Aureimonas sp. SA4125: one gene and its partners. The protein of the gene in region 3 interacts with the protein of the main gene of each other region in a pairwise test. Links are inferred from orthologs where the notes say so. Each region holds a gene or a part of one and is shown on either strand. Other genes may lie near its edges. The genes, in order: Sa4125_RS21340, Sa4125_RS11195 and Sa4125_RS23035.

What was found.
Region 1: the proteins of Sa4125_RS23035 (region 3) and Sa4125_RS21340 interact in binary tests that used the Escherichia coli proteins (3 or more experiments, as listed by UniProt). The link is inferred for Aureimonas sp. SA4125 from one-to-one orthologs.
Region 2: the proteins of Sa4125_RS23035 (region 3) and Sa4125_RS11195 interact in binary tests that used the Escherichia coli proteins (3 or more experiments, as listed by UniProt). The link is inferred for Aureimonas sp. SA4125 from one-to-one orthologs.

The regions. Positions count from the first base shown.
Region 1 is NZ_AP025032.1:4,512,849-4,515,845, forward strand. What follows is about bases 65-2,909. They hold Sa4125_RS21340 (P-II family nitrogen regulator), read right to left. Parts: upstream 1,734-2,909; coding sequence 1,395-1,733; downstream 65-1,394. Other genes in these bases: Sa4125_RS21335 (ammonium transporter), read right to left, coding at 65-1,377; tesB (acyl-CoA thioesterase II), read right to left, coding at 1,970-2,845. Also shown: more of Sa4125_RS21335, read right to left, coding at 1-64. UniProt on the Escherichia coli protein: Involved in the regulation of nitrogen metabolism. Regulates the activity of its targets by protein-protein interaction in response to the nitrogen status of the cell.
Region 2 is NZ_AP025032.1:2,417,249-2,420,347, reverse strand. Bases 1-2,947 are described here. They hold Sa4125_RS11195 (P-II family nitrogen regulator), read right to left. Parts: upstream 1,670-2,947; coding sequence 1,331-1,669; downstream 1-1,330. Other genes in these bases: Sa4125_RS11190 (NAD(P)H-hydrate dehydratase), read left to right, coding at 1,953-2,947; glnA (type I glutamate--ammonia ligase), read right to left, coding at 1-1,279. Also shown: more of Sa4125_RS11190, read left to right, coding at 2,948-3,099. UniProt on the Escherichia coli protein: P-II indirectly controls the transcription of the glutamine synthetase gene (glnA). P-II prevents NR-II-catalyzed conversion of NR-I to NR-I-phosphate, the transcriptional activator of GlnA. When P-II is uridylylated to P-II-UMP, these events are reversed.
Region 3 is NZ_AP025032.1:4,871,778-4,875,309, forward strand. What follows is about bases 57-3,436. They hold Sa4125_RS23035 ([protein-PII] uridylyltransferase), read left to right. Parts: upstream 57-368; coding sequence 369-3,236; downstream 3,237-3,436. Other genes in these bases: Sa4125_RS23030 (MFS transporter), read left to right, coding at 57-233; murJ (murein biosynthesis integral membrane protein MurJ), read left to right, coding at 3,233-3,436. In the rest of the region: more of Sa4125_RS23030, read left to right, coding at 1-56; more of murJ, read left to right, coding at 3,437-3,532.

The DNA of each region.
Region 1 (2,997 bases), 360 kb from region 3 along the record:
GGCGTGATAGGCCGCCTCGCCGTGATAGGTGATGTCGAGACCCTCGCGCTCGGCTTCGACAGTCGGGCGCAGACCGATCACGAGATCGACGATCTTGTAGAGAATGAGCGAACCGATGCCGCTCCACACGAGGGTGATGAGCACGGCAATGATCTGCGAGTAGACCTGGCCGCCCATGGTGACGCCGTCGACATAGCCGACGCCGCCGAGCGAGGAGCTCGCCAGGAAGCCGGTGCCGATGGCGCCGATGATGCCGCCGATGCCGTGGATGCCGAAGACGTCGAGCGCATCGTCATAGCCGAACTTCGGCTTGATGACGGCGACGAAGAAGTAGCAGACGACAGAGGCGATCGCACCGAGGAAGATCGCCGCGACCGGCCCGATCAGGCCGGCGGCGGGCGTCACCGCGACCAGTCCGGCGACCATGCCGGACGCAGCGCCCAGCATCGAGGCCTTGCCCCGACCAAAGCTTTCCGCGATGGCCCAGGCGACGATCGCGCCGGCGGTTGCCGTGAACGTGTTGATCATGGCAAGCGCGGTGCCGCCATTGGCCTCGAGGTTGGAACCGGCATTGAAGCCGAACCAGCCAACCCAGAGAATGGAGGCGCCGACCATGGTCAGCGTCATCGAGTGCGGCGCCATCATGTCGCGGCCGAGGCCGGTGCGCTTGCCGATCATGATGCAGCCGACAAGTCCGGCGATGCCGGCATTGATATGCACGACCGTGCCACCGGCAAAGTCGAGCGCGGCGATACCGCCGGCATGGGCGCCGGTGAAGATGAGCCCTGCGGCATCCCACACCATGTGCGCGACCGGGAAGTAGATGAAGGTCGCCCAGAGGATCGAGAACAGGATCACCGCGGAGAACTTCACCCGTTCGGCAAACGCACCGATGATGAGCGCCGGCGTGATGGCGGCGAACGTCATCTGGAAGCAGATGAAGACATATTCCGGAATGACCTCGGAGGAGAACGTCGCCGAGACCGAATCCGTCGTGACACCGGCGAGGAACAGCTTGCCGAGGCCGCCCCAATACGGGCTGGTGGATCCGCCGAAGGCCATGGAATATCCGTAGACGACCCAGACGATCATCATCACGGCGGTGATCATGGTGACCTGCATCAGCACCGACAGCATGTTCTTGGCGCGCACGAGACCGCCGTAGAACAAGGCAAGGCCCGGCACCGTCATGAACAGGACGAGGATCGAGGAGATCAGCATCCAGGTCGTGTTCCCGGGATTGGGAACGGCAGGAGCTGCCGGCGCCACAGCGGCAGCCGCATCGACCGCCGGGGCGGCGGCGTCCTGGGCGAAGGCCGCGGTTGCGGCGAGGCCGGCGAGAACCGCGGTCGAGAGGAGGGTTTTGGCAAATCGCATGTGAATTCGGTCCTTTCTCAGAGCGCGTTCGCGTCGACTTCGCCGGTGCGGATGCGCACGGCGGAATCGATGCCGAAGACGAAGATCTTTCCGTCGCCGATCTGGCCGGTCTTGGCGGCGACCGTGATCGCCTCGACGGCGCGGTCGACCATGTCGGTCGCCACGGCGACCTCGACCTTCAGCTTGGGCAGGAAGCTCACGGCATATTCGGTGCCGCGATAGATCTCGGTATGACCCTTCTGGCGGCCGTAGCCCTTCACTTCCGTCACGGTGAGCCCCTGGATCCCGACGGCGGTCAGGGCTTCACGCACCTCGTCGAGCTTGAACGGCTTGATGATGGCCATCACGATTTTCATGTGCACCTCGAATCTTGAGCGGCGGCCGGGCGATCGGGCGCCGCTGTGCCGAGCCATCTGCCCTCCGGACTGCATGCCCGAGAAGGTGACTGCTCCTCACTATCCAAGCCGCGTGCCAAGTGAGCCGCTTGTCGCGATTTCGCCGCATTTTCGATGCCGCGACGCACAATCGCCCGATCATGCGTCAGCTCGGGGCGCACAATCTCCGATCAAATGCCGCATCACGAGGCATGTGACTAATTTTCCGGCATAATCTTCCTTGGACGGATCAGCCCTTCCTGAGCCACGGAGGCGACAAGGTTTCCGCTCAGCGAAAACAGCGAACCGCGCGTCAACCCGCGGCCGCCGGAGGAACTCGGGCTGTCCTGGGCGTAGAGCAGCCAGTCCGAGACCTTGGCAGGTCGATGGAACCACATGGAATGATCGAGGCTCGCGGCCTGGATGCCGGCGTCGAAGACCGAGCGGCCATGGGCGAAGAGGGCGGTATCGAGCAGCGTCATGTCGGAGAGATAGGCCAGGACGGCGGCATTCAGGGCCGGATCGTCGCCGATGTCGGACAAGGCACGGACCCAGATCTGCTGCACCGGGTCGAGCTTGTCGTTGGTCAGATAGTGATCGAAGGACACCGGCCGGAACTCGATCGGCCGGGGGCGGCGCCAGTAGCGCTGCACCGGCTCCGGCGCCTTGTCGAGCAGCAGGGCGGAGAGTGCCGCCCCGTGCGGCAGAGTGTCCGGATGCGGCACGTCCGGCATCGGCGCCTGGTGCGCCAGCCCCTCCTCGTGTCGCTGGAACGACGCCGAGAGCGAGAAGATCGCCGCGCCGTGCTGGATTGCGACGACGCGCCGCGTGGTGAAGGAGCCGCCGTCGCGGATGCGGTCGACATCGTAGACGATCGGCACCTTCGGATCGCCCGGCCTGAGGAAATAGCCGTGCAGCGAATGCACCATGCGTTCGGGATCGACGGTGCGCTGGGCGGCGACCAGCGCCTGGGCGATCACCTGCCCGCCGAACACACGCTGCCAGCTCTGATCGGGCGAAACGCCACGAAAGAGATTCTCTTCGATCCGCTCGAGATCGAGGATCTTCAAAAGCTTCGCGACGCCCTCGTCCATGGTCGTTCCCTTCTCTTTGCCGCCGATCGCGGTCCTTCGGCTATGCACCAGCTTGCCGAGGGGGCGTCAATGTGTCCGGCGCGCCTCGAGGGTCGCCGGTTCGAACGTTCTCCGGTTGTCGCCGCCGCCTTATGTCCCTAGATCAGACGACG
Region 2 (3,099 bases), 2.5 Mb from region 3 along the record:
CGCGGTCGGCATCGAGGCTTTCCATGGCTTCGCGCAAGGAACGGCAGACGGTCGGGATCTGCTTCAGCTCTTCCGGCGGCAGGTCGTAGAGATCCTTGTCCATGGCTTCGCCTGGATGGATCTTGTTCTTGATGCCGTCGAGGCCGGCCATCAGCATGGCGGCGAAGGCGAGGTAGGGGTTCGCCATCGGGTCGGGGAAGCGGACCTCGACGCGCTTGGCCTTCGGCGACTGGCCGAAGGGGATGCGGCAGGAAGCCGAGCGGTTGCGTGCGGAATAGGCCAGCAGCACCGGCGCCTCGTAACCCGGAACCAGCCGCTTGAACGAGTTCGTCGACGGATTGGTGAAGGCGTTCAGCGACTTGGCGTGCTTGATGATGCCGCCGATGTAGAACAGCGCCGATTCCGACAGGCCGGCATATTCATTGCCGGCGAAGGCGGGCTTGCCGCCCTTCCAGATCGACTGGTGGACGTGCATGCCCGAGCCGTTGTCGCCGAAGATCGGCTTCGGCATGAAGGTCGCGGTCTTGCCATAGGCATTGGCGACCTGATGCGTGACGTATTTGAAGATCTGCATGTTGTCGGCGTTCTTCACGAGCGTGTCGAACTTGATGCCGAGCTCGTGCTGAGCTGCCGCCACCTCGTGGTGGTGCTTCTCGACGCGCACGCCCATCTCGGCCATGACGGTCAGCATTTCCGAACGGATGTCCTGGCAGGAATCGATCGGCGGCACGGGGAAATAGCCGCCCTTGACGCGCGGACGGTGGCCGAGATTGCCGGTCTCGTATTCGGCGTCGTCGTTCGACGGCAGTTCCGTCGAGTCGAGCTTGAAGCCGGTGTTGTAGGGATCGGCCTTGTAGCGCACGTCGTCGAAGATGAAGAACTCGGCCTCGGGGCCGAAATAGGCCGCGTCACCGACGCCCGACTGCTTCAGATAGGCCTCGGCCTTCTTGGCGGTGCCGCGCGGGTCGCGGTTGTAGGACTCACCCGAAATCGGGTCGAGGATGTCGCAGAGGAGGACCATCGTCGACTGCGCGAAGAAGGGGTCCATGTGCGCCGTCTCGGGATCGGGCATCAGCACCATGTCGGACTCGTTGATCGCCTTCCAGCCGGCGATCGAGGAGCCGTCGAACATCGAGCCTTCCGAGAACATGTCCTCGTCGACGATGGTCTGGTCCATCGTCACGTGCTGCATCTTGCCCTTGGGGTCGGTAAAGCGCAGGTCGACGAACTTGACGTCGTTGTCCTTGATCTGCTTCAGAATGTCATTAGCCGTCGTCATGAAGCGGTCCTTCCTGTCTGTTGATCGGGTAATCTTGAAACTTGGGTGCCGTCAGATCGCGTCGTTGCCGGCTTCACCGGTGCGAATGCGGATGGCTTCCTCGATGTTCGACACGAAGATCTTGCCGTCACCGATCCGGCCAGTCTGGGCGGCCTTGCGGATCGCTTCGACGGCTGCCGGCACTGCCTCGTCGGTGAGGACGATTTCGACCTTCACCTTGGGCAGGAAATCGACGACGTATTCGGCGCCGCGATAGAGCTCGGTATGGCCCTTCTGTCGGCCGAAACCCTTGGCCTCGGTGACGGTGATGCCCTGCAGGCCGACTTCTTGCAGCGCCTCCTTCACCTCGTCGAGCTTGAAAGGCTTGATGATCGCCTCAACCTTCTTCATCGAATGTCCTTCTCGACGTTGTCCCGCCGCGGGCAAAGCCCAGCGAGCCCTCGGATGCAGGTGCCATGCCAAGACAATACAGCGATCCGCGACGGGCGTTCGATATCCGTGTGGCACGAAACAAGCGATATGCTTTTACAGGGGTTCGAGCAACCAATGAGCAGCGGCAAGCGGGTGTGGCGAGTGAGTTGACAGGAAAAACCGCCATTTTGGCAGGAAAGATGGCGGCGGGATCCTCGGAGCGTGGGTCCACGACGGAAGTTCAAGCGCCGGGGATCACGAAATGAGCGACCAGTACCGAGATTCTTCCGGGTCGCTGTTGCTGGATCCGGCCGAGATGGGGGAGGCGGACCGACTGACCTTCCAGGCGGGAACACCGGGCATCGTCCTGATGGAACGCGCCGGTCAGGCGGTGGCCGACGCGCTGCGCGACGCTTTTCCCGATGCCCGGCGCGTGGCGATCCTTGCCGGGCTCGGCAATAACGGCGGCGACGGCTATGTCGCCGCGCGCCTGCTGCGAGAGGCGGGACTGGCGGTGGCGGTCTTCTCCTCCGTGGCGAGCACGACCCTCAAGGGTGACGCAGCCTGGGCGGCCCAGAGCTTCGGCGGCCCCGTCGAACCGCTGGAGGCCTTCAGCGCGGACGGCGCCGACATTGTGGTCGACGCGATCTTCGGCGCCGGGCTCGACCGCCCCATATCCGAGCCGATCGCCGCCATCATCCGGGCGACGAACGCCTCCGGTGTGCCGGTGGTGGCGGTCGACCTGCCGAGCGGCATCTCCGGCCTCTCCGGTGCCGTCCTCGGCGAAGCGTTCGTCGCCGCGCTGACGGTCACCTTCTTCCGCCGCAAGCCCGGCCACTTGCTGCAGCCCGGCCGCAGCCGCTGCGGGCGCTTGGCGGTGGCCGATATCGGCATCGCCGCCGACGTGCTCGCCACCATCCGGCCGAAGACATCCGCGAACGACCCGGCACTCTGGGCCGAGGCGCGCCCAAATCCCTCTGCCTGCGGCCACAAATACGACCGCGGACATGCCGTGGTGTTTTCCGGCGGCGCGACGACCTCGGGAGCCGCGCGCCTGGCGGCGATGGCGGCACTGCGCGCGGGGGCAGGGCTCGTCACGGTCTTCGCTCCGCCCTCGGCGCTGATGGTCAATGCCGCGCATCTGACGGCGATCATGCTGCGACGCTGCGCGGACGTGGCGGCATTGCAGGGCGCCCTCGAAGACACCCGGCTTTCCATCTTCGTGCTCGGGCCCGGCTTCGGAATCTGCGAGACGGCCCGGGACTACGCCCGCGCCATCATCACCGCCGGGCGCGCGCTGGTCTTGGATGCCGATGGAATCACGGCCTTCGCCGACAACCCGGTGGCGCTGTTTTCTGTCATCGGAGAATCTGCCTCTCCGGTGGTGCTGACGCCCCACCAGGGGGAAT
Region 3 (3,532 bases):
CGCGGATCCTGCGCGGCACCGGCCACGTCAATGCGGGCCTCGGCGCGGTGATGACGGTGCAGGGAATCGGCGCATCGCTGAGCCCCTCGCTGGCCGGCTATGTCGCGGCGACCTGGGGCTTTTCCGCCGCCTACCTCGTCCTCGGTGCCATCGCGGCGATGGGCCTTGTCCTCTGGCTCGTTTCGGCCGCACGCGTCTCCAAGGCCTGCGCCCCGGATGGCGGGACGGCGTAGGATCCCGCCGTGGCGGTGCCACCCTGCCGCGGGCACGCGGATTTCTCTCCTGACAGAAATGCTCTATAGCCGCGGACTCACGCCACAGACCGCGCGCCGCCGCCCCTTGAGGCCACCGGTGCCGGGAGGACAGACATGCCGCTCGACGCCCGCCGGATCGCCTTCAAGGCAAGGACCCCCTTCGAGGGCCCCGCCGCCTTGCGGCTCGGGGAGATCATCGACACCGCGGCGCTGGAGCGCGATCTTTCGGCGCTTGCCGGCAAGGCCCCCGGCGACGGCGCGCCGGCGAAGGTCCGCGATGCGGTGCTGGCACTGCTGAAGGAGCGGATCGGGGCCGGGCGCAAGTCGGCCGAGACGATGCTGTTCGAGGATGGCAGCGGGCTTCTCTGCGCCGCCCGTCTCTCCGCGCTGCAGGACGAGGTGATCCGCGCGGTCTACCGCTTCGCCCTCGACCACGTCTTCGCCGCCGCCAATCTCTCGACCGGCGAGCGCATGTCGGTCATCGCGGTCGGCGGTTACGGTCGCGGCACGCTGGCGCCGGGCTCCGACATCGATCTGCTGTTCCTCCTTCCCTACAAGCAGACGGTGCTGGGCGAGCAACTGGTGGAATATCTCCTCTATCTGCTCTGGGATCTCGGCTTCAAGGTCGGCCACGCCACCCGCTCGGTCGAGGAGTGCGTGCGCCTTGCGGGCGAGGATTTCACCATCCGCACGGCGCTGCTCGAGCGCCGGCTGATCGTCGGCGAGCCCCGGCTCTTCGAGGAGCTGTCGGCCCGCTTCGACAAGGAAGTGGTGGAGGGCACCGGCCAGGAATTCATCGCCGCCAAGCTTGCCGAGCGCGACCTCCGCCACACCAAGAGCGGCGACACACGCTATCTCGTCGAGCCCAACGTCAAGGAAGGCAAGGGCGGCCTGCGTGATCTCAACACCCTGTTCTGGATCGCCAAGTACCACTACCGGGTCGAGACTTCCGAGCAGCTCGTCGCCGCCAGCGTGTTCTCGCGGCGCGAGGCGCGGCTCTTCCACAAGGCCGAGGACTTTCTCTGGGCCGTTCGTTGCCAGATGCATTTCCTCACCGGCAAGGCCGAGGAGCGGCTGTCCTTCGACCTGCAGCCGGAGATCGCCGCCCGTCTCGGCTACAACGCCCATCCCGGCATGAAGGACGTCGAGCGCTTCATGAAGCACTACTTCCTGATCGCCAAGGACGTCGGCGATCTCACCGGCATCTTCTGCGCGGCGCTGGAGGAAGAGCAGGCCAAGGACATGCCCGGGCTGAAGGGTTTTGTCCGCGGCCTTCGACACCGTGCCAAGAAGATTGCCGGGACGCTCGATTTCCACGTCGACAACAACCGCATCAACATCACCGGCAAGGACGTCTTCCAGAAGGACCCGGTCAATCTCCTGAGGATCTTCAAGCTCGCGGCGTCGCTGAACCTCGAATACCATCCCGATGCGCTGAAGATGATCCGCCGCTCGCTGCGCCTCGTCGATGCCGAGCTGCGCGCCAATCCCGAGGCGAACAGCCTGTTCATCGACGTCCTGACCGATCGGGCCGATCCGGAACTGCATCTCAGGCGCATGAACGAGGCGGGCGTGCTCGGGCGCTTCATCCCCGAATTTGGCCGCATCGTCGCGATGATGCAGTTCAACATGTACCATCATTACACCGTCGACGAGCATCTCCTGCGCTCGATCGCCATCCTGTCGCGGATCGAGCGCGGCGAACTCGTGGAAGACCATCCGGCCTCGAGCGACCTCGTGAAGGCGCTGAACGACCGCGTGCCGCTCTATGTCGCGCTGCTCCTCCACGATATCGCCAAGGGCCGCCCCGAGGACCATTCCGTCGCCGGCGCCCGCATCGCGCGCACGCTCTGTCCGCGGCTCGGGCTCGACGAGCGCCAGACCGATCTCGTCGCCTGGCTGGTCGAGGATCACCTGGTGATGTCGCTGACGGCGCAACAGCGTGATCTCAACGACCGCAAGACCATCCTCGACTTTGCCGACAAGGTTCAGACGCTGGAGCGGCTGCGGCTTCTCACCATCCTCACCGTCTGCGACATCCGGGCCGTCGGCCCCGGCGTCTGGAACGGCTGGAAGGGCCAGCTCATTCGCAACCTCTATTACGAGACCGAGCCGGTGATCACGGGCGGCTTCTCGCAGTCCTCGCGCAAGCAGCGCTTCACTGAGGCCCGCGCACACCTCGCCGAGCGCCTGTCGGATTGGCCGGAGGCCGATCGCGACGCCTACATCGACCTCCACTACCAGAACTATTTCCTCACCGTGCCGCTCGAGGAGCAGCGCCGCCACGCCGACTTCATTCGCAAGGCTTCGGCCGGCGGCGAGTCCCTGGCGACCATGGTCCTCACCGACGCTTTCCAGGCGATCACGGAGATCACCATCCTGGCGCCCGACCATCCCCGGCTCCTGTCGATGATCGCCGGGGGCTGCGCCGCGACGGGGGCGAACATCGCCGATGCGCAGATCTTCACCATGGCCGACGGCCGGGCGCTCGACATCGTCACCATCAACCGGGAATTTGCCAGCGACGACGACGAACGGCGGCGCGCCGAGCGCATCGGCCGCCACATCCGCGATCTCCTGCAGGGGCGCCAGCACATGCCGGACATGATGGCGCAGCGAAAGCTCGGGCGCAGCGCGAAAATGTTCTCGTTCCGGCCGCGCGTCTTCGTCGACAACGCGCTGTCGAACCAGTTCACCGTGGTCGAGGTCGAGGGCCTCGATCGGCCGGGGCTTCTCTCCGATCTCACCGGCGCCCTGTCGGATCTCAGCCTCGACATCCGCTCGGCCCACATCGCCACCTATGGCGAGCGCGCCGTCGACGTCTTCTACGTCACCGATCTCACCGGCATGAAGATCGTCAGCCCGAGCCGAACCGAGCGCATCGAGAGCCGGCTGATCTCGGTCTTCGACAGCCCCGAGGGCGAGATCTCGTCGCGTGGGACGATGCCCTCGCCACAGGCTTTCGGCATTCCCGCCAAATGAGCCTCATCGGGAAGTTTGCCACCGTCGGCGGCGCGACGCTGTTCTCGCGCATCTTCGGTTTCGGCCGCGAAATGATGATGGCCTCGGCGCTCGGCATCGGCCCGGTGGCCGACGCCTTCAATCTCGCCTTTCGCTTTCCCAACCTGTTCCGCCGGCTGTTCGCCGAGGGCGCCTTCAACGCGGCCTTCATTCCGCTGTTCTCCCGCTCGCTGGAGGAGGATGGCGAGGAGGGCGCGCGGGCCTTTGCGACGGAGGTGTTCTCGACGCTGCTCGTCGTCCTGACCGGGCTGACGATC